4 regions of the Paenibacillus sp. UMB7766-LJ446 genome follow, and region 1 is predicted to be linked to each of the others. Evidence: riboswitches for the same ligand, from Rfam matches in the RefSeq annotation. Region 1 holds a riboswitch; each other region holds the start of a gene.
The links. Region 1 has a riboswitch for cyclic di-AMP ahead of QP794_RS30965 (resuscitation-promoting factor). Riboswitches for the same ligand answer to the same signal wherever they lie in the genome.

Region 1 (5,363 bases):
TCGACGTAAACATGATTGAAGAGATTCGGGAAGCCTTCACTGTAGCAGGTCTCAATCCCGAGTATGATCTGGAAATTGATTTTCCATCGGATAATCCGTATGATGTGTTTCGTCCGGATGAATCGACGGACAAACAGATTCTGCTGCTTGATCGGCAAGACAAGTTACATGAGTTGTCAGAGATGTCCGACATCGTCCGTTCAATCAGTGGTCTTCATCGGGGAAAACATCACTTGTATTATCCGCAAAATAAGGTGGATGCGATTGTTCATGAATTACCGTCCCATATACGCCCCTATTTCTCACATTAAATGGTGTGCAATGCTGTTGATGAGTCATGATGCAAAAGGCTTTCTAAAAGAGCTATTTTCATGATACAGTAATCTGCTTTAATGGAGAGTACATGTAGATCGACATAATTTTGTAATCAGAGCAATTAGAATACAACTCAGCCGACTAAAATTAAGCAACATATAGATATGAAAGAACTCGTTCGCTCTACATGTTGTGCTCAATGAACGAATGAAATGAAATATAGATAATAGCACGATCTAATTAGTAATATTTATTTCTGGTTAAGATCTGCAGAGTGGATAAAGAAGAGATCGTCGTTCATTCGACACGAAGGGAGAAATACAAAATGATGTTGTTCGACACACATACCCACCTGGATGCTCCACAATTCGACGAGGACCGCGAGGAAATGATTCAGCGTGCTGTGGATGCAGGCGTTGGCCGCATGATTAACGTAGGCTTTAACCGGGAGACCATTCCAACCACGATGAAGCTGGCTGAAACCTATGATTTTATATATGCGGCAGTAGGTTGGCACCCTGTAGATGCGATCACGATGCAGGAGGGCGATCTGGAATGGATTGCATCTTTATGCAAGCATGAAAAAGTGGTAGCCATTGGTGAAATTGGTCTAGACTATTATTGGGACACTTCACCGAAAGAGGTTCAACATCGCGTATTACGACAACAGATTGGACTGGCTCGTGAGTTGAATATGCCGATTGTCATTCACAACCGGGATGCGCATGAGGATATTGTAAAGATTCTGCGTGAAGAAAAGGCTGGAGAAGTAGGCGGTGTCATGCACTCGTTCTCTGGCAGCTGGGAAACGGCAAAAATGTGCCTGGATTTGGGCTTCCATCTTTCCTTTGGAGGGCCAATCACGTTCAAAAATGCGAAGCAGCCGAAAGAGGTACTTGAGAAGGTTCCTATGGACCGATTTTTCATCGAAACTGATGCTCCTTATTTGACACCTCACCCTTATCGTGGAAAACGAAATGAGACAGCGCATGTACGTCTGGTTGCAGAAGCAGCTGCGGAAATTAAAGGCATTTCGGTAGAGGAAATTGCAGCAATAACGACCAGAAATGCCATGGAACGATTTGGGATTCGTTAAAATATCGAGCAAAACGGGTGAAAAAGTGAGGTAGACGGAGTTAATTTGCTTTTTGATCCAAATAAATCAAGAATATTACAATATTTTAACCAAATATTTAGAAAAACGTACTTGAACAACGCTTTACAACATGCATAGAAACAGGATATCATCTTTTCAGTGAATTGTTGTGCGGAAAATTGGACAGATGTTCGGGGGATGAACAAAGGGACACTTTCCGATGAAACAACATTACTTTCATGAATCAGTCTCGCTGAGTCTCCGTTAACGGAGAGCGGGGGAACCAATAGGGCTTAAACATCGGTGATTTCAGCCGATGCGCAACATGCGCTGACCCAAAAGCAGCGTATAAATCTGCGAAGCCGTATTTGATTTCTTCTTTGGGTCTCGGGGTGAATTCAAGGGCGTCCGCCATGAGCGGGTGACCGGAGATAGGGCGGCTCTCTTTCGCCCGAACCCGACAGCTAACCTCGCAAGCGGAAAAAGAGAGGCAACCTCGTGCATGAATTTCCGATATTCAGAATCATTCGGAAGCCACGAAAGAGTTCCTCTTAAACTCTTTCTTTGGCTTTTTTGTTTTTGAATAAAAGAAATACTGTCATCATACGGTAAGTATTCAGGAGGATGACATCATGTTGCGAAGATTGATTCATGGTGCAGAACCGGATTATGTTGGTCCGATCTGTGTTCTGTAGAAAATTTGGTATAGTCGCGTCAAAGACATCATGCATTACTTTAGACGGCGAGGCTATGAAGGAGGACGGAGAAGTGGGCACATTCCAACCAGAAGAGACCCATGAGTCACGATCATCCAGTAAGTCTTTCGCGTTGCGGTGGAAGCATGAGAACTTGCGTCAAATGGCATTGATCGCGATTTTCTCAATTGCGCTTACAATCATGATCTTGTTAGTCGTTTACGGTCAGGCCGGGAAACAAATTTCACTGGTTATTGATGGCAAAGCTCAAGCGGTAGAGACTCGTACAGGAATGCTTCAGGAAATGCTGGAGGAGCAGTCAATCACAGTCAGCCCTCACGATCAGGTATCCATGCCCTTGAACGGGGCGATCACAGATGGAGACCGCATCGTTATTGAGCGGGCAGTTCCAGTTAAGATTACGGCAGACGGAGACACCAAGACTCTGTATACAACCGATTCATCGGTAAAAGATGCGATTAAAAAATCAGGTATTCAGATTGCAAGTGAAGACAAAGTGTATCCTGCGCTGGGAACCACTGTTGAAGCGGATATGAAAATTCGGGTAGTGCGTGTAACCAAGCGTACGGTGGAAGTGGAACAGCCGATCGCTTATAAAGTGATCAAAACGGCTGACCCTAGCTTATACAAAGGCGACAATCGTGTCGTTGTGAGCGGTAAAGAAGGCACACTTGTACAGCATATTGAAAAAGTGTTCCAGGATGGAGAATTGGTCTCCAAAAAAATGGTGGGTAAATCGATCGCAACGAATCGCGTCGATAAAGTTATCGCCGTTGGCACCAAAGCAAAACCTGTTGTGAAAGAGCCAGTGATTCAGACGGTATCGGCGCAGACTTCTACAACCAAAACAGCAACAACCACGAACTCGAAGAAAACCGCTGCCTCGGGCAGCAAAGTAATTACCGTCTCAGGCAATTCTTTTAAATATTCAAAAGTATTGAAAAATGTATCCATGACGGCATACTCTTCTGAAGAGCCCGGTATCGGCACAAAAACAGCATCAGGCACTCGGGTAACCGAGGGACGTACCATTGCGGTTGATCCCAAAATCATTCCGATTGGCTGGTGGGTGTATATCGAGGGCCTTGGCTTCCGTCGTGCGGAAGACACCGGTGGTGCCATTAAAGGCAACAAAATTGATGTGTATTATGATAGTGTGAAGCATGCCCTGAACTTCGGACGGAAGAAAGGCAAGACGGTATATGTGATTGGTCCGGTGAAGCCGGAAGCGAACTAAAATCGTTTTACTTTGAAATGGGAATGCTATAAAATATAAGCATGAATGATTCATGCGGAATATGCGGCGGAGGGGTCTGAATTCAGTCTCCCCCGCCGTTTGGCAGAGAAGAGGATATTCCTCTTCTTTTTGCGTTAGAAAGGAAGAAATGGAACATGATAAAAGAAGTGATCGTGGTGGAAGGCCGTGATGACACCGTAGCCATTCGCCGTGCGGTTCAGGCAGATACAATTGAGACCGGTGGATCGGCCATCAACCAGCGCATTCTAAAGCGGATTGCACTTGCGCAAGAGAGACGTGGTGTCATCGTACTGACAGACCCGGATCACGCGGGTGAACGTATTCGTAAAATCATTGCCAATAAAGTACCTGGTTGCAAGCATGCCTTCATTCCGGAGGCGGATGCTACGCGTAAAGGCGACATCGGAGTGGAGAACGCCTCACCGGAGGCGATTCGTCATGCACTGGCTCGTGTGCATACGTCATATGAAGGCGCACCAAGTCTGATCGATTGGGAGGATCTGATTGCGGCGGGACTGATTGTGCACCCACAGGCTGCTGCACGTCGCATGGAGATGGGCAATTTGCTGGGCATCGGTTATTGCAACGGCAAGCAGTTCCACAAGCGGTTGAGTGTATTCCAGATTACCCGGGAAGAGTTCTCCGAAGCATTATCGCAAATTGAACGTGAAGGATTGTGAGCGTATGAAGGGCATGGAAGAAACCGTAGAGATTGCAACACCCAAACGGACCAAAGAAATTATTCAAAGACACGGATTTTCATTCAAGAAGAGCCTGGGTCAGAACTTTCTGATCGATCAAAATATATTGAACAAAATTGTAAATGCAGCTGATTTGGACGAGTCCAAAGGCGCACTTGAGATCGGACCGGGTATTGGTGCACTCACAGAACGTCTGGCTCGGGTTGCCGGGCCTGTAACGGCTGTAGAGATTGATCAGCGACTGCTGCCGATTCTGGGGGAAGTGATGGAGCCTTATCCGAACGTTCGTGTGCATCACGGGGATGTGCTGAAACTGGATCTGGCTGAGCTGTTCCGTACGGATTTTGGAACGGTAGATAAAGTGAGTGTTGTAGCCAATCTGCCTTATTATGTAACGACGCCAATCATGATGAAGCTGCTCGAAGAGAAGCTGCCTGTGGACAGCATTGTGGTCATGATCCAGAAGGAAGTGGCGGAACGTATGGCTGCTGCACCAGGATCAAAGGACTATGGCAGTCTGAGCATTGCGGTTCAGTACTACAGTATGCCGGAATTGGTCTGCATTGTACCGCCTACAGTCTTCATTCCGCAGCCTAATGTGGAATCGGCTGTAATCAAGCTGAAGGTGCGTGAGCAGCCTCCGGTTGAAATTCCCGACGAGGCACATTACTTCGAAGTGGTACAGGCTTCTTTTGCTCAGCGTAGAAAAACGATCTCGAATAATCTGAAAGCTCGTTTCTTCACAAAGGAGAACAGAGAACAGGCTGATCAGCTGTTGGAGCAGGCTGGCATTCAACCTTCGAGACGAGGGGAAACATTGAGTCTGCAGGAATACGCGACACTCAGTACCGTAATGTGGGAAGCAGGGGTACGCGCAGCTTTGTAAAAATTCGGATGAACCAATCCGGGTTTCTGCCCATACGATGGGGTAGAGGTGATTATGTTGATGAATATCGGAGACTTGGTCGTTCGAAAGTCATACGGTGGAGATGTGACTTTTCGGGTGGAAGGCCTCCAGTCGGACGGTGCCATCATTAAAGGGACCGAGTTCCGGCTGTTAGCCGATTCCCCTGTGGACGATTTGATACAGGTTCCTTATGAACCGCAGAGTGCCAAGACAAGGCAGGCCCATGTGAAGGCACATCAGACGCTTTCGCGCCTGCAGCAGAATCGGATGGAACAGGCTGAGCGTAATCTTGAAGGCTTGGTACCGGAATGGTCTGTCCAACAAGACCCTGCTTATTTCGAGATGCCTGGCAAAGTGCTGCACCTGGATG
Region 2 (5,363 bases), on a different contig from region 1:
TCCTCGCGTAATGTCCACCCCTCTATTAAACGAAGGTAATAAGATGTTTCGGGTGTGGTGCTGGAGTGGCCGGATACGCCCGGTTTGGGAAGCAGTTGCCCGAGTCCCTGTTGCCAAGCCGTATTGCAGCTGCGGATGATCCAGTTATGGTCGACGATGATGAGCTGGTGTTGCATGGACTGGAACGATAATCTCTCCAGATCGGATATTAAGTACCTCATGAAATGAGCTCCTCCTTGGCAGAAAATCTTATCTTAAATCATCTGGAATATCCAAAATGTCGGCGACCTGGTTCCTGAACCGGGTTGCTTTGCGTGTCCCATGGATGAGATTGGACAGACGGTATGGCGGGATGTTGTACTGTTCGCAAAATGTCTTTTGGTCGACCTGGAGTTCGGTTAGTCTTCGTTTGATGGCCCATCCGAAAGGAGTCACAGGTTTCTTTTTGTTCAAAAGGGTTCACCCCTCAGTGGAATGTAGTATTCAGCCGGTTATTCTTGATGTAGAATATATAGATATGCGAGCTGTATAATTTATTATATACGTATTTGCGTCATCTAACAATTAAAAAAGACGGAAATAAGTGTATTTTAATGTGTTAAATGGCGTAATTACGTTAAATAGACAACATGAATGACATAAAAAACACGCCAGCAATGAGGTTGCGGCGTGTTTTTCATGTTTTACTGTATGAGGAGGTGAGTTGTATGGAGGTGAAGGGGATAAAGATCAGGCCCTGTAGGCGTGAAGTCCTGCTCCAAGCATATGGAAGCTGGGGAACAATGTTTTCATGGACATTGAGGCTGGTTGTACCAGTCCATCCGCAGCGGAGGCGCTGACGGTATGCCATTCATGCTCCAGGTCTGCGGCGAGGCGAACCAACAGGTCCTGGGTTGTATCGGGAGTGAGGGGAATCACTTTGGAGGCTTCGGTTATGCAGGCACTCATGGCTGAATGCAGATAACCAAGGACTGCCTCCTCGACAGGGATTTCGAGGTGGTGGTTAATCCAGGCGTGAACAGTGGAAAGGCAGCCAACGGATTCATACTTAGCCAGAGTTTGTTCAAGCTCGCTAAAATCAATCCAGGGGTGGAGTGCACGAGCCAGCTTAATCAGTCGTTTTCCCATTGTAGAGGCATGTTCTCTGAGGTTTGCTGGGGTGCGCTGGACATGAACGAGTTTGTCGATAAGGGCTGTACGCCACGCGTCATTATGATCTGTGGCGGTGTATATGCCTTTAATCGCCATACCTTCCAGACGCACGATACTGGGGTGCAATTGACAGCGCATGAATGATTCTAGATCTTCAGCACTGCGAATGGTTCCTTCAGTGATATGGGTTTCCATACCGAAGGAATGGGTGAACCCTCCGACCTGGATAGAGGAATCAAGCAGTTTGACGTAATCGAGCAGCTTATTCCCACGGTTCACAATCTTTCGCCTCCTACGTTCGGTAAATGTTATGTAAAATAACATTTATACTCCGCTTTAGTTCGTTTTCTGTTCATAAATCCGAATTATATGATATATATATTCACATAAATATCCGCTTTTTGTCAATAGTTTCTTGCTTTTTAAATTTAAAATCTTATTTGTGTTAATTTTTATAACATTTAAAGTTATATTATGAAGGGTGAATGGAGTAATTGTTCCTTATAAAGGAAGTAGAGTGATCAGCCTGCTCGGATATAAAAACGGGATCAATTTTAATCATATGTGCTTTTTAGGAGAAAATGACGAGATTATACGATTTTTGGAAGGGAAAGCGCAGTTAAAATGATAATATTAAAAATGCTTTACATTTAAACTTGAAACGGGTATAATCAACTCTGTTGCCGATTATTTACGACATGCGGTCGTGGTGGAATGGCAGACACGCTATCTTGAGGGGGTAGTGGGTGTATACCCGTGGAGGTTCGAGTCCTCTCGACCGCATCATAAGAACGATTAAGAAGAAGCTTCCCGTATGGGGAGCTTCTTTTTTATGTTTTTTTTACAGTAAAGATGAGTCCAGACAAAAAAGGTCACCCGTTTCCCTGAATGCATGCTCATTCTGTCTGCAGGGGTCGGATGGCCTTCACTTGTTATTTAAGCAATTCTTTGATGTCTGCTTCAATTTTATCAGGTGTTGTTTTGGGAGCATACCGTTTCAAAACACGTCCGTTCTGATCCACAAGGAATTTGGTGAAGTTCCATTTGATGGCTTTGGAGCCGAGTACGCCTGGTGCTTCTTTGGTAAGATGCTGGAATAGAGGATGAGCGCTTGAACCATTCACATCAATCTTCTCAAACATCGGGAAGCTGACACCATAGTTCATCTGGCAGAACTCGGCAATATCATCAGAAGAGCCTTTTTCCTGTGCAAACTGGTTGCTTGGAAAACCAAGAACTTCAAATGGGGAATCTTTGAACTTGTCCTGGAGTTCTTGCAGACCTTTGAATTGAGGTGTGAGGCCGCATTGGCTTGCTGTATTCACGATAAGCAGTACTTTGTCACGATAGTTGGACATCTCAACTTCCTGACCGCGAAGGGTGTTTACTTTGTAGTCGTAGACTGACATGAAAATCGCCTCCATTTCATATTCTTCTATCATCTATTATATTGATTACAATTAAATATTGCAAAATTAATATTGCTTTTTTAACGCCATTTGGACCTCTCGTGTATGAACTGTGAATGTTTTGCTACCTGAATTTCGCTAAAGAGAGAATTAGAGAGCTTTGAAGAGATGGGTAGAGAATGGATGTGTTGTAAGCGCTATTATTGATGTGAAATGGCAAAAATCCGTCGATTCGGTGATCTGCGCAGACTTTACACCGATATGGCACGGGTGTATGATTCATATCGTAATTCCAATTTCAATTAAATTTTACATGAAAAACGAAACAAACGATAATATCGCTCTGATTAAGAAACATAATGGAACGATGTTTTAATCGCTGAGTTTCCATTCATTCATGGGTGGGAAACGGGGGAACCAACAGGATGAACTGTCCAGGACAGTAGGCATCCATGGGGTGAATTTTCCGGTGACAGCCGGAAATAGGGCGACTCTCGCGCCCGAATCCGTCAGCTAACCTCGTAAGCGTTAAAGGGAGAGGCAACAAGCCGTACGCTGGTTCATAGTGTCTTTTTGCTATGGATTATTGAAGAAGCGTCCGGGAGGCCTTGGTCCCCCACGCTTCTTTTTTGTTGTCTTTTCACGCAAAGGGAGGAACGAATGATGGATAAAGAGATGATCTTAGTTACTGCTCCAAATGAAGCAGGACGTAAATTTATCAAATTGCTGATGTACAAAAAAATGCCGTTTGCCGTTCTGACCAACAGTGCAGGGGAAGAGCGCAGGCTCCGGAGAATTGGTGTGGAGCATGTCATTCGCATGAACACGGCTGCAGCTCAGAAATGGTTTTTGCCGCAAGGCAGTGTAGGCAATGTTTTTATTTTTGAAAATAGCCTAAACCTGACCTGCCGCTATTTGCAGATCTGCCGCTCCTGGACATCCAAGTCCCTATGTGTCATTACAGAACAAAGCCACCCTAAAGGGATCTACCGGGGAATGGGAGCAGACCGTATTGTGTATTCCTTGAATGGGGAAGTTGGGTTTCTGCTTAATGGTTAGTGGTTAGTACTATTCATGTGATTGATCCAGTGTCAGCTGCCTGTTATAATTGAAATCATAAATATACGGAATCTTGAGGAGACTCATGCATGATGGTGGGTCTTCTTTTTTATGGTTTGGGAAATGGGGAAATGAATTTCCTGTGGCTAACGAGGAGGAATAGGCGTGCCGGATGTAGGTGGAATACAATGGTTGTTCTTTGATGTGGGGGATACGCTTGTGGACGAGTGGGAGCCGGTGGATGATATTATCGGTCAGTTCGTTCGAGAAGCTTGTGCGCTTGGTTATCAGGTGGAGATGCAGACAGTACGAGAACTATTTGCCGCCTCCTACCGAAATTACGAGCAATGGCCGATGAAACTGGCTATTCGTACCCTGATCAGCGATGAGGGGCACCGGGAACAGATACAGGAGAAGCTGAAGTTCCGCAAAGAGCTTGAGCGCCCCTTCGCGTCAGCCGACGCTGTTCTCCAGACGTTGTCGCAGCACTATAAGATTGGCATCATTGCCAATCAGAGCCCGGGGACGGAAAATCGGCTGGATAGCTACGGTTTGCGCAAGTACGTGGATGTGCTGGCCTGTTCAGCTGAAGAAGGAGTGTCCAAGCCTGATCCTGAATTATATGCTGTAGCTCTGAAACAGGCGGGATGTAAACCGGAGGAAGCGGTCATGATCGGCGACCGGATTGATAATGATATTATTCCGGCTAAGAAGCTGGGTATGCACACGATCCGAATTTTGCAGGGGTATGGCAGGTTCCAGCCGGAGCTAGCAGATGCAGAGCGTCCGGACTGGACGGTTGAATCACTGGATGAACTACTTCCCTTGTTGATAGTAACTCAAAATTGATAAATAAACTAAAAGCGTATTTAAGAGCTAATCTAATCGGTATGGATCAGGTTGGATTAGGTTGCTGCTCGAACATATAAAAGGCTGATCATCTCAAGGTATACATTACTTGAGTTGATCAGCCTTTTTGAGTTAGACAATATAGAGTGTAGTTCCATGTAACCTAGAACAACAGAATGGTCTGGATAATCAGATACACATTCAGGATAACGATTACTCCGGCAATGATCCAGGAGATGATTTTGAGCCACAGCTTGTTAGCAAAATCCCCCATGCTTTTTTTGTCACTCGTAAACATGATCAGTGGAATAACGGCAAAGGGGAGCTGCAGCGACAACACAACCTGGCTCAAAATCAGCAGTTCTTCTGTTCCGTGCTCTCCGGCAATAGCTGTTACGATAACGGCCGGGATGATTGCAATCAGACGTGTTACCAGCCGACGAAGCCACGCCGGAATACGAATGTTCAGGAAGCCTTCCATTACAATCTGACCGGACAGTGTGCCGGTGAGTGTTGAGTTCTGGCCTGAAGCCAGCAGGGCTACACCGAACAGGACGCTGGCGATAGTGGTTCCCAGCAAAGGTGTCAGCAGATGGTAAGCATCCGTAATTTCCGCAACCTGGGTCATGCCTGCACTATGGAACACGGCAGCAGACACAATCAGGATGGCTGCATTGATGAACAGGGCCAGCGTTAAAGCGATGGTTGAATCCATGGTGGTATACAGAATCGCTTCTTTTTTACCCTTAGTTGTCTTTTCAATCTGACGGGTCTGTACGATAGAAGAATGCAGATACAGATTATGGGGCATCACGGTTGCGCCAATAATGCCGATGGCGATGTAGAGCATGGCTGGATTTTGCAAAATCTCGGCACTTGGTACAAAGCCGTGCA
Region 3 (5,363 bases), on a different contig from region 1:
CCTAGCCCATGCATACCATTCATTTTTTAACCATACTCTGGTTGGGACAGGAAAACCTAATTTTTTTCGCTGCTGTACATCAGGCGGAACCACATCTTTCATAGCATCACGGAGCAATAGTTTAGTTGCTGTGGGCGTAACTTTATACTTTGTAGGGATGGTAGCAGCTAATTCAAATACTTTAGTGTCTACAAAGGGAACGCGAAGTTCCAAGGAATTTGCCATCGACATTTTGTCTGCTTTCATTAGGATGTTCCCACGTAGCCACGTATGAATATCAATATACTGCATCTGTGTGACTTCATCATATAACTTCGCTTGCTCATAAAGAGGCTTAGTCACCTGAAGGGTCGGTTTACATACTCCCTGCTCCAATAACCATGGTGCTAATACCTTACTTTTTTCATGATCCATAAAAATCTTCGCATTTCCAAAGTATCGTTCTTGCAGAATGAGACTCCCTCTTTCCAAGAATCCTTTTCCTTTCATGCCGGTAGGCATTAATCGTCCCAGATGTCCTGCAAGACATCTCCATGGCCCTGGGAGACCCTGAAACATGCGGAGAGCATAGGGTTCCTGATAAATGTTGTAGCCACCAAAAAATTCATCTGCACCCTCACCTGAGAATGCCATCTTAACATGCTGACTAGCCAACTTCGATACAAAGTAGAGACCCACGGCTGAGGGGTCTGCTACTGGCTCATCCATATGCCATATTAAAGAAGGCAGTATATCTATATAGTCGCGGGCATTAATCCGAATTTCATGGTGCTCAGTCCCTAAATAGGCTGCTGTCTTTCTGGCATCATCCAATTCACTATACCCCGGCATATCAAATCCAACGCTGAATGTTTGGGTTGGTTCCAATCGATGAAGTAAACCAACTAAACTGCTTGAATCAATACCACCCGATAAGAATGCTCCCCTAGGGACATCTGAGTTCTTGTGAATACGAACAGATTCAGTTATTACTGATCGCGTCTCCTCTACTAAATCGGAATAGGACCTGTTTTCATGGGGCTCAAACTTCACTTCGTAATACGGTTTGATGGTCATTCCATTATTCTGTACAAGCAAATAGTGGCCAGCTTTCAGTTTATGGATTCCTTTGAACAGGGTTGAGGGTTCAGGTACATATTGAAATGTGAGATACTGATAAAGAGCATTTTCATCGACTTCCCGATCAATCCTACCTGAAGCCAGTAACGTTTTAATTTCAGAGCCAATCATGTATCCGGAGGCGGTTTCACTGTAATATACAGGCTTTATCCCGAAATGGTCCCGTGCCGCATATAAAAGATCACTTCTTCTATCCCATATGGTGAAACCAAACATGCCCCTTAAATAGTTGACACATTTAATTCCAACGTCCTCATAAAGCCTCAGTAATACTTCGGTATCCGAATCTGTATAAAATGTATACCCTTTTTGACTCAACCAATCCTTCAACTCTTTATAATTATAAATCTCCCCATTGAATACCAGCCAAATATCTCTGGTCTTATTGGTCATGGGTTGTGCCCCGTGCTCGATATCTAGTATACTTAGTCTCCTGAAACCCAGACCGATATGATCATGGATATACATCCCTTCATCATCTGGGCCACGATGAGCTATGGAGTCTGTCATCTGTTGCAGAATGTTTGCATCTACTGGCATACGATATTTGTTATATAAACTTACAAATCCACACATTGGGCTAATCTCCTCTAATCGATATAAGATTAGTTTAGCCTTCATGTATGTGGAATCTGTGTAAGAATACTGTCTATATCATAAATCACGTTCTTTTAAGTTATCTATATATTTACTGGATTTGTTCAATGGAGTGATTCTATATGTTCGAGGCAAGTTGTTAAACAAAATGGACAAACCCGTCTCCTCACGGGCTTGTCCATATTTTTAATGACTGTCGTCAATCATTTTAAGATAGTTCTGCTCGCTAACCACTCGGCGAGCTGTAACATATCTGGATTTATAATAACTTTCAGATAAGCTACTAATTCGAACACCTTTACTGCTTGATGAATGTGCAAATTGATTGTTACCTACATAAATTCCCGCATGGGAAATGCTGCGACCATTTGTATTGAAGAAAACGAGATCTCCTGGGCGTAGTTCTTCTTTTTCTACAAACGCTCCCTTTGTTGCTTGCATACTAGAGGTGCGCGGCAAATCTAGTTTAAATGCATTAAAAACATAAAGGATAAAACCGGAACAATCAAAACCTGATGTTGTGGTCCCACCATAAAGGTAGGGCGTTCCAACCACTTCTTTTATTTCTTCAGTTAGTTTTGCCTGACTAGCAAATGCTCCCGTTGCTGTGGAGGTAAATAAAACTGCTGCTCCAAGCACCGACAAAATGACCTTTTTCAAACTTTTGTTCCTCCCTTAGATGCCTACGGAGTTAGCTTAAGGATTCGGTTAAAGGCTCCCTATATTCTTTTCTTGCAAGAATAATTCACCCAACAAATGGTTCCCCCGTTTTCAATACGAAATTCGGCAAAAATAGTTAAATGTTTGTAACCTATAGAGTATTATATTGTTAAAATGTGTGGATTTTATGTAGAATTCTCATATATCTTACTCTACAAAAAATGAAAAGACCGTCCCCAGTTAAATTCAGGGAACGATCGCTTTTTAGTACAAATTTTTTTTTACCAGCTTCTACTTATAAGCTCAAGGCTCTTCTACACTATACAACCACTTATACCCTATGCCCCAAACTGTTTGAATGGGATTCTGTTCTAATCCAGCCAACTGTAACTTCTCGCGGATATTTTTGACGTGGGTGTCCACGACTCGGTTATCCCCAAAAAAGTCACTTCCCCACAGACGTTCAATGATTTCATCTCTAGAGAAAACTCTTTGTGGATGCTCAGCCAACATAAGCAAGATATCAAGTTCCTTTTGGGTTAAATCCAGATTTGTGTCTAATACCAAAACTTGTCTTCGATCTGGATAAATAATCATGTCTGAATACACGATTTTTCTACCGACTTCTTTTAGGCTCGAAGACTGTGAAGAACGTCGAATAAGTGCAAACAGGCGAGCGATGAGTTCATCTGAATTTACAGGTTTCACCATATAATCATCAGCCCCCACACCTAATCCATGTACCTTATCCTTCACATCCCCTCGGGCTGTAAGCATCAATATAGGTGTTTCACTAAATGCTCTGATTTTTTTACAAAGATGCCAACCATCCATATCAGGCATCATAACGTCTAATAAAATGACATGATACGAATTTTTCTGAAGATAGGCCAGTCCTTCTGTTCCATTATGAGCTTCGGTAATATCAAAACCTTGTTTAGTTAAATATATACGCAAGAGATTTCTCATATTCCATTCGTCATCAATAACTAACGCTTTCAATTTATTATTCATACAGTCAACACCACCCAATAAAAATCTGTAGCCACATGGCTTATATCAAAATATCATGAAATTTTTCTCCCTACCGTGGCTTTCAATATTATTAGCTCATTTGATTCATATTATAATTTAGAGCTATGTGGTTTCAATGAAGATGCGATGAGCGGGAATAATACTTTAAATGATGTGCCCTCTCCAATCTTACTCTTTACATGTATTGTTCCTCCTTGTTGTAACACAAGACTTTGAACAATAGACAGCCCAAGTCCTGTTCCTCCATATTCCCGAGACCTGGATTTTTCAACTCTATAAAATCGTTCAAATATAAATGGAAGTTCTTCAGCTGAAATCCCTGGTCCGGAATCGTTAATGCTAATCGCTACTCCACCTCCTTCGGAAGTTAGTGAAACTTGGATATTCCCCTCAGCTGTGTAACGAATTGCATTATCCAATAGGTTTAAAATGATCTGTTCCAACCGATTGGGGTCCACAAAAATATGGGGTACGGAACTCAACTTACTTTGAATAGTAAGACCTTTCTCTTGGGCTTTTAATTGAACCTTATCTATAGACCTCTGGATGATCGAAGTGGGTTCGACTGACATTAGCTTCAAGTCAATTTTACCTTCCTCCATTTTAGACAGTTCGAAGAGATCATTTATGATAACATTTAAACGTTGTGCTTCCTCTGATATAATTTGTAGATATTTTTTCTTTTCTTCTTCATTTTCCACAAGATCTTTAGCCAGTATATCCGCATACCCTTCCAAGTAAGTAATGGGTGTTCTCAATTCATGGGAGACGTTTGCAAAGAACTCGGAACGATTATCTCGATATTGTTTTAACTCTCTAGAAAGGTCGTTTATGGCTTGTGACAATGAACCAATCTCATCTTTAGTTTCCACAGGAATTTTTAAATTTAGTTCTCCTTTGGCAATCAGACGAGTTGCCTTTTCAATTTTCAACAATGGATTAGATAATCTTTTAGATAGAAAAAAGATGCATCCCATTGCCAACAATAGTGATCCAAATCCAGTGATAAACAGTAAATTTCTGATCGTTTGTATCGATTCTTTCATATTTTCTAGAGAACTAATCACATAAATCCCTTTGACAGTTGGATTAGTGGTCACGGGTATACCATGAAGCAGGTACAGTTCGTTATTAAAAGTGAATTCCCTTTCCACCTTCTTTCCCTCTAACAATTTATCATTCTCCCAGATATATTCAGGGAGAGTAGGGATGCCTGAAGCCTTTGATTCAATGAAGGTACCTTTTGAGTTCAAAATATACATCTGAACCCCTGTAAAATCGGCCATTTGTTCTACACTGTTACCTTGCTTCTCAAGCATAGAGGACAAATGTGCTGCTAACTCATTGGCTTCATCGTGCACTTTAGATGATAAAAAATTCGTAAATATGAGGTTAAGTACAATATTTAGCAATATTAAAATTCCAATAAACAAACTAAAAATGGTAAAGCTCAGTTTCAAATGAATTTTATTCCATGTCAAATGCATCACCTTTTTTATCGTTATTAAGAAAACAAAACAGTCGCCAAAATGGCGACTTCATAAATTTTCTTCTCGGAAAGGACGAGATTATTTTTTCACTTTAAGAACAATGCGTTAAAGTTTAGATATTAAAACGTATCTTCCCCAGTCAGTGTCTATTTTGATTTTGCCCTTTCTATGAATTCGAAACGACACCCTTTAATTCTTCAACAGAGATTCTCTTCAAAAACTTACTGAATTTTTCTTTACATTTTGCGTGTACTTTGTAGTAATCAATTATGTTCATTACAGTTTGTATCACTTCCACTTCCGATAAACCAGTTAAAAAAAGTTCCGCTAAAGAAGCTTTGATTCCCTTTGGATCTCCACCAACATAAATATCGAATTTCTCTTTCATTTTAACGATGCCTATATCTCTCAAGAGGGGTTCACTAGTCCCAAGTGCGCAGCCAGCATATCCGACCTTAAGAG
Region 4 (5,363 bases), on a different contig from region 1:
GCCATTGTATTTAATGGCTGGATCGTCATTATTGATGAGTGCATAACGAATGCCCGTTGTATCACTGACTTTAACTACAAGAGTCTGCGGATCACCAGCGCTGAAAGTGACGCTTAAGTCTTTCGTTCCTACAGGCAATTGGGTGAGATATTCTTTCTTGATGTTCAACTTATCATCGACCACCGTGTAGTTGTCTTCACTGAGCATTGCTCCGTCATTTTCAATGCCAGTTAATGTGTTTCCGTTCAATGACAGTGTAACAGCAATGTCCTTCTGTTGTTCAGTTGCCTTGTCAAAGTCGGCAAAAGCCGGACTAATGGTGCTGTTCTGTACTCCTGTGGCAATTTCCGTTGTTACTCTAAGCGCATCCAGCAGCATATATCGGCCCGATCCTTTGACTACCTTCAAGGTATGCAAACCGTTATCCAATCCGGCCGCACTATACAGCACCTGTTGGGCCTCTCGCTCACCACTCGTATTAGAGCTAACCGTTTCAGGCGTTCCATTATCGAGTGTGACTATCATTTCTCCCAGCCCTTGATCTTTCTCCGTCAGCAGGTCAATGCCTGTTCCAGTAAAGGTATATTCAAAAGAATCACCGTCTGTTTCCGTAAAATGTACATCATCTTTGTAATCCCCAAAACCTCTGCCGGTGTTTGGACTCCATGAACCCGTATATTGAATATGGTTGTCATCATCATTAATGTAAACCACATCGGTCACGGCAGCAGCATCCATGGCAGCAGCATTTGCTGCAATTTCATTTTCTGCATTCGCGGCACGTTCAGATCCAGCGTCTAGGTCAGATCCTTGCTGCGTATTTATATTCGCTGGACTAGTGTTCGAAGAATCCGAAATAGCGATGCTCAGATCCTGTTTGCCATCGATTTGCTCCTTGCCTCCGTTACGCTTCCAATCCCCACTATAGTGCATGCCTGTATCATCATCATTAACGGCTGATGTGCCGCTCAGTGCGGTTACCTTAAGCATTCGGGAGGCATGGGGTTCCAGCACGCCGCCACTGAATTCCGTATTAAAAGTTCCCAATTCGGAATGACTCCAAAGGTCACGAACTGAAGCTGGACCTTCCAGTCCAAGATCACTCCATTTCACTTTTACTTCGGCACTCCGATTGCCCAGATTGAACAGAGCTACGCTGTACGTACCATCTCCGTTATTGGCATACCAAACCTGCTGCTTGGTATCTATGGATACCGGATGGCCTGGACGTCCGGCCTGATTGACCGCAATGACTTCATCATTAGTAAGTAATTGAAGTCCATAGCTGTCCAATCGTGTCAAGTCATTTCCGGTATAGAGGGGCGCTGAAGAGATGGACCAGAACGTCATGGCAGTCTGGCGCTCGTCCTTGGTCAGACCATCCATAGAGCCATTCCCGATATTCAGGGAGTCGAAATCATTCCAACCCCCTGGCCCTGCATCACGCCACCAGATGGCCGCTATGGGGAATAAGCGTGAAATACTCGACCATTCAGTCAACCCCTTACTGCTATCGTAGGCTTCAATATCCCAATCAATCCGCCAGCCATTTGCATACTTTTTCCAGACGTCCACGTAGTTGTGGTCAAGCGCCCAGGAAAGCTCAAACCAGATGTTATTTCTATCCAGTGCTTTGGACCATGCCTCCACATCACCGCGTGCATCCCGGCTCAGGTTATTGATGCCTGACCCTGGAGTCACACTGTCGAATTTGACAAAGTTGATGCCCCACTCACCAAGAAGATCCACGATGGAGTCAATGTACTTCTGTGAGCAAGGGTTCGAAAAATCAATTTTGTAAGTGTATGAATCCCAAGCATCCATTACAACGAGCGGCTTTACCGCAATATCCTGCATACGACATGCTCCACCCGTCCCATAAACCTCAAGATTTTTATTATAAGCAGTAATTGATAACCCCGGAATCAGATAGATCCCGATCTTCTGTCCGTTATTATGAACATAATCAATAACCTCCTGAAATCCGTTCGGATAAAGAACAGAACTCGGGATCGGACGGCCGTATTCATCCTCGTCACCGTTCCAGCCAGCATCAATATTAATGTATTCATATCCATGAGCTTGCAGCTTCTCACGCATGGCGTCCGATTGCTTCTTAATGCTCTCGGCCGATGTCCAGTTACCCGCCCCGTCATATACCTGCATGCTGTAACTGCTCCAGCCCATATACGGCTTCTGGGCCAGACTTTTATCTGCTGCTTGTGCCACATTGCCTGTCGTTCCGATCATTCCGAACTGCACTGCTGCAATCATGAATACCATAAAACACATTGCCATCCTTTTTCCGATTCGTTTCAAATTATCCCTACCCCCTCTGAATTTGGTCGTTCAAATCCTTGTTGATAGCGCTTCCATACGAGAAGAGAATAGTGGATGAGGGATCCCTGGAATAGGTACAATTCGGTATTTTACGTACAATTAACCTGAAATACAGGGGCAAATCGTCGCATAACGAACCTTTTTCCATTACTGGATAAATAAACAAACAATCAGGACGAGCAACGACTAAAATCGGTAAGCAAATAAAAAAGGCTCCTGAAGGCATCAATGCCATTCTAGGAACCTTTTTCGTGATACATTATGATGCGGTCGAGAGGACTCGAACCTCCACGGGGGTTAGCCCACACGGACCTGAACCGTGCGCGTCTGCCAATTCCGCCACGACCGCGTATGTCGTATCTCCGAGAAATTATATCGCGGCGACAAGAAATAATATATCATGTGCAGGTAATTAGTGTCAACAAAAAAATATAATTTCCCACTTCAATGTATGTAATATAACCAATACATTGTCCAATTTCTCTCCCGTTGAAACAGTAGTTACTTTTTTGTCATCGATTAGAATCCAACATTCGAGTTTTTTCAACATAAAAAGTCAGAATTCCGTTAACATTGAGGTGCTAAGAAAACATTAAAACAGGTTTGACATTTTCGCATTTATGCAATATAGTTTCAAAAGGTTACAAAAACTTAATTATTCATTTGCCGAGTTTCATGTTTGAAAACGGGGGAACCATTTTGGGTGAATTATTCTTATACATAGGAAATATAGGGAACCTTCTACCGAACCCTTAGCTAACTCCGTAGGCATCGAAGGGAGAACACAAATTTTGAAAAAGCTTATCATCTCCATTTTTGGAGCAGCAGTACTATTTACATCCGGGGCAACAAGCACTGAGGCAAGCAGTATTAACACCGTGGTAAACAACATGACAGGCATACCTTACAAATGGGGTGGCACTACGCTCGCCGGGTTTGATTGCTCGGGATTTATGAGATATATTTTCAACAAATACAGCATTGAATTGCCACGCACTTCGCAGCAGCAAGCCAAGGCTGGCACGCCGGTATCCAAAGCTAATCTGCGTACAGGTGACCTGGTGTTCTTTAATACGATGGGTAATGGCATTTCACATACAGGTGTATATATCGGTGGCGGACAGTTCGCTCACGCTTCAAGTAGCAAGGGTGTAAGCATCACTCAATTATCCAATCCTTACTTTAATGATCGTTACGTAACAGCTCGCCGGGTAACAGGACAGTTTATGTATAACAAAATGCTGGGCAAAATATAAGAACACGAAAAGGCTTCGGTTATCACCGGAGCCTTTTCTTTGTCTGCCCTATATTTCTACAGAAAGCTGGACAATATTGTTCTGCAATATATAGGTTAATGTAAAGCCTTCTGTACTCTCATTGCACCCTGAGACAGCGCATGGCCTCCGCCTACGGCTCCAGCCACAGCCACCGTCTCCATAATCTCCTGATCGGTCGCTCCTTTGGCACGTGCCTCTTCCACATGGTAGAACGTACATACCTCATTATTGGCAAACAATCCAATGCCCAGGGCAATCAGCTGTTTGGTCTTGGCATCAACCGCTCCTGCCTGAAAACATTCTCCAGTGAACTCATGATAAGACTTCACCACTGCAGGCAGCACGTCGCTTAATTCACCCATCTGATCTTTATAGGCATGAACCTTATCATTCATCAGTGTCATGGTTACCGCACATCCTCTCGGCTGATATGTTACAAACTCTCACTGTACCTATCTTCTCTCCCGAGAGGTGCAATTATGCCAAAACATCCATGGTAAATGAACCTAAAACGCATGTCCTATTCTTCGAGCAGGCTCTTGCGTGGTTCGCTGAACAACTGGTACTGATAATTCCGATCAAGCTTGACCACACGACGATTCTGACGGCGAATGAGTACCTGCTCCCCGTCCCAGGCTACGACAATGCCTGTCACATCATTGGACTGAATCTCGTCCCGAATCACCCTTACTTTTTCACCCGATAAACGCAGTGCATCCAATTCTGCATCACTGATCATATTCTCGACGCCTACTTTCTCCATAAAAATTATTTACAAAAAGAGACCTAAATGAAAAGTCATTTAGGTCTCACGTGACTGTATTGGACTGTCATGTCATTCGAAAGTATGTCCCGACTGAAAGTTACCGCTGCGCGTGCTCTTTGCTGTCGTTCTTCTCAAACCAAAAATCAAGCACTTTGGCGGACATCACACGTTCTTCAAGGTACTCCACTTGATGCGGTGTAAATTGTTCTTTCCAAGAGAAGGACAACTCTTCGCACAAGCCTACAATCGTCAGCAATTCTGACCAGGCAACGTAGCGTTTGTACCAGAAAAATTGAGGATGTTCAATCATATAGGGATAAAGGTCATCGAATTCCGTATGTTTACAATCCAGGGCACGCTCAAAATGTACTTTCGATTCCGCCAGCTTATCAATAAAAAATTGTTCTGTTGCCGGTTGGTTACCCATGGTGTTGCCTCCTCTCCCTAACATAACCCCATTATAAATGAAATCAGCGGTCATGCAAAGGCATTGTTATAAAAATAGGCACTTTTTCCTTTAAAAAGTCACATTTCGTTATCGTCAAATTGCACGGTGCCGTCGTTCAATGAACGAATGCGCACCAACGCTTCAACCGGGATGCCCTGCTCACGAATCGTACGCGCTCCAGCCTGAAAACATTTTTCGACCACGACACCGAATCCAACCAGCTCCGCACCCGAACGTTCAATAATTTTAATAACGCCGCGGGCAGCATCACCATTGGCAATAATATCGTCAATGAACAAAATACGATCATTCTCATGAATATATTCACGGGATACCATAATATCCGTTACGATTCCTTTGGTAAAAGAAGGCACTCTTTCACAGTAGGCATCGGGGTCAGCCAAAAGTGTTTTTTTGCGACGGGCGAATACCAGCGGAACACCCAGTTCATATGCGGCAGCAAAGGCCACCGGAATTCCCGAAGACTCCACAGTAATGACCCGAGTTACACCACTTTCACGGAAACGAGCGG

Region 2: another riboswitch for cyclic di-AMP. It lies ahead of QP794_RS04630 (HAD family hydrolase); the one in region 1 lies ahead of QP794_RS30965 (resuscitation-promoting factor).
Region 3: another riboswitch for cyclic di-AMP. It lies ahead of QP794_RS24095 (C40 family peptidase); the one in region 1 lies ahead of QP794_RS30965 (resuscitation-promoting factor).
Region 4: another riboswitch for cyclic di-AMP. It lies ahead of QP794_RS00495 (C40 family peptidase); the one in region 1 lies ahead of QP794_RS30965 (resuscitation-promoting factor).

What each region holds. Positions count from the first base shown of each region.
Region 1 covers NZ_JASOYM010000020.1:13,982-19,344, forward strand. Annotated here, with positions in the region: gene QP794_RS30955 (HD domain-containing protein) at 1-311, shown strand, start outside; gene QP794_RS30960 (TatD family hydrolase) at 641-1,411, shown strand; cyclic di-AMP (ydaO/yuaA leader) riboswitch at 1,653-1,906, shown strand; gene QP794_RS30965 (resuscitation-promoting factor) at 2,180-3,364, shown strand; gene rnmV (ribonuclease M5) at 3,520-4,065, shown strand; gene rsmA (16S rRNA (adenine(1518)-N(6)/adenine(1519)-N(6))-dimethyltransferase RsmA) at 4,070-4,972, shown strand; gene yabG (sporulation peptidase YabG) at 5,033-5,363, shown strand, end outside.
Region 2 covers NZ_JASOYM010000001.1:913,806-919,168, reverse strand. Annotated here, with positions in the region: gene QP794_RS04655 (nitrogen regulation protein NR(II)) at 1-221, opposite strand, end outside; gene QP794_RS04650 (Rha family transcriptional regulator) at 250-453, opposite strand; gene QP794_RS04645 (urease accessory protein UreF) at 730-1,431, opposite strand; tRNA gene QP794_RS04640 (tRNA-Leu) at 1,853-1,935, shown strand; partial or broken gene QP794_RS33125 (hypothetical protein) at 2,041-2,109, shown strand; gene QP794_RS04635 (glutathione peroxidase) at 2,085-2,561, opposite strand; cyclic di-AMP (ydaO/yuaA leader) riboswitch at 2,929-3,104, shown strand; gene QP794_RS04630 (HAD family hydrolase) at 3,222-3,620, shown strand; gene QP794_RS04625 (HAD family hydrolase) at 3,786-4,469, shown strand; gene QP794_RS04620 (Nramp family divalent metal transporter) at 4,633-5,363, opposite strand, start outside.
Region 3 covers NZ_JASOYM010000011.1:156,267-161,629, forward strand. Annotated here, with positions in the region: gene asnB (asparagine synthase (glutamine-hydrolyzing)) at 1-1,695, opposite strand, end outside; gene QP794_RS24095 (C40 family peptidase) at 1,903-2,376, opposite strand; cyclic di-AMP (ydaO/yuaA leader) riboswitch at 2,382-2,515, opposite strand; gene QP794_RS24100 (response regulator transcription factor) at 2,680-3,390, opposite strand; gene QP794_RS24105 (sensor histidine kinase) at 3,501-4,892, opposite strand; gene QP794_RS24110 (NAD(P)/FAD-dependent oxidoreductase) at 5,068-5,363, opposite strand, start outside.
Region 4 covers NZ_JASOYM010000001.1:134,768-140,130, forward strand. Annotated here, with positions in the region: gene QP794_RS00485 (S-layer homology domain-containing protein) at 1-2,274, opposite strand, end outside; tRNA gene QP794_RS00490 (tRNA-Leu) at 2,606-2,689, opposite strand; cyclic di-AMP (ydaO/yuaA leader) riboswitch at 2,995-3,126, shown strand; gene QP794_RS00495 (C40 family peptidase) at 3,132-3,596, shown strand; gene QP794_RS00500 (carboxymuconolactone decarboxylase family protein) at 3,692-4,021, opposite strand; gene QP794_RS00505 (hypothetical protein) at 4,138-4,356, opposite strand; gene QP794_RS00510 (hypothetical protein) at 4,481-4,810, opposite strand; gene QP794_RS00515 (xanthine phosphoribosyltransferase) at 4,909-5,363, opposite strand, start outside.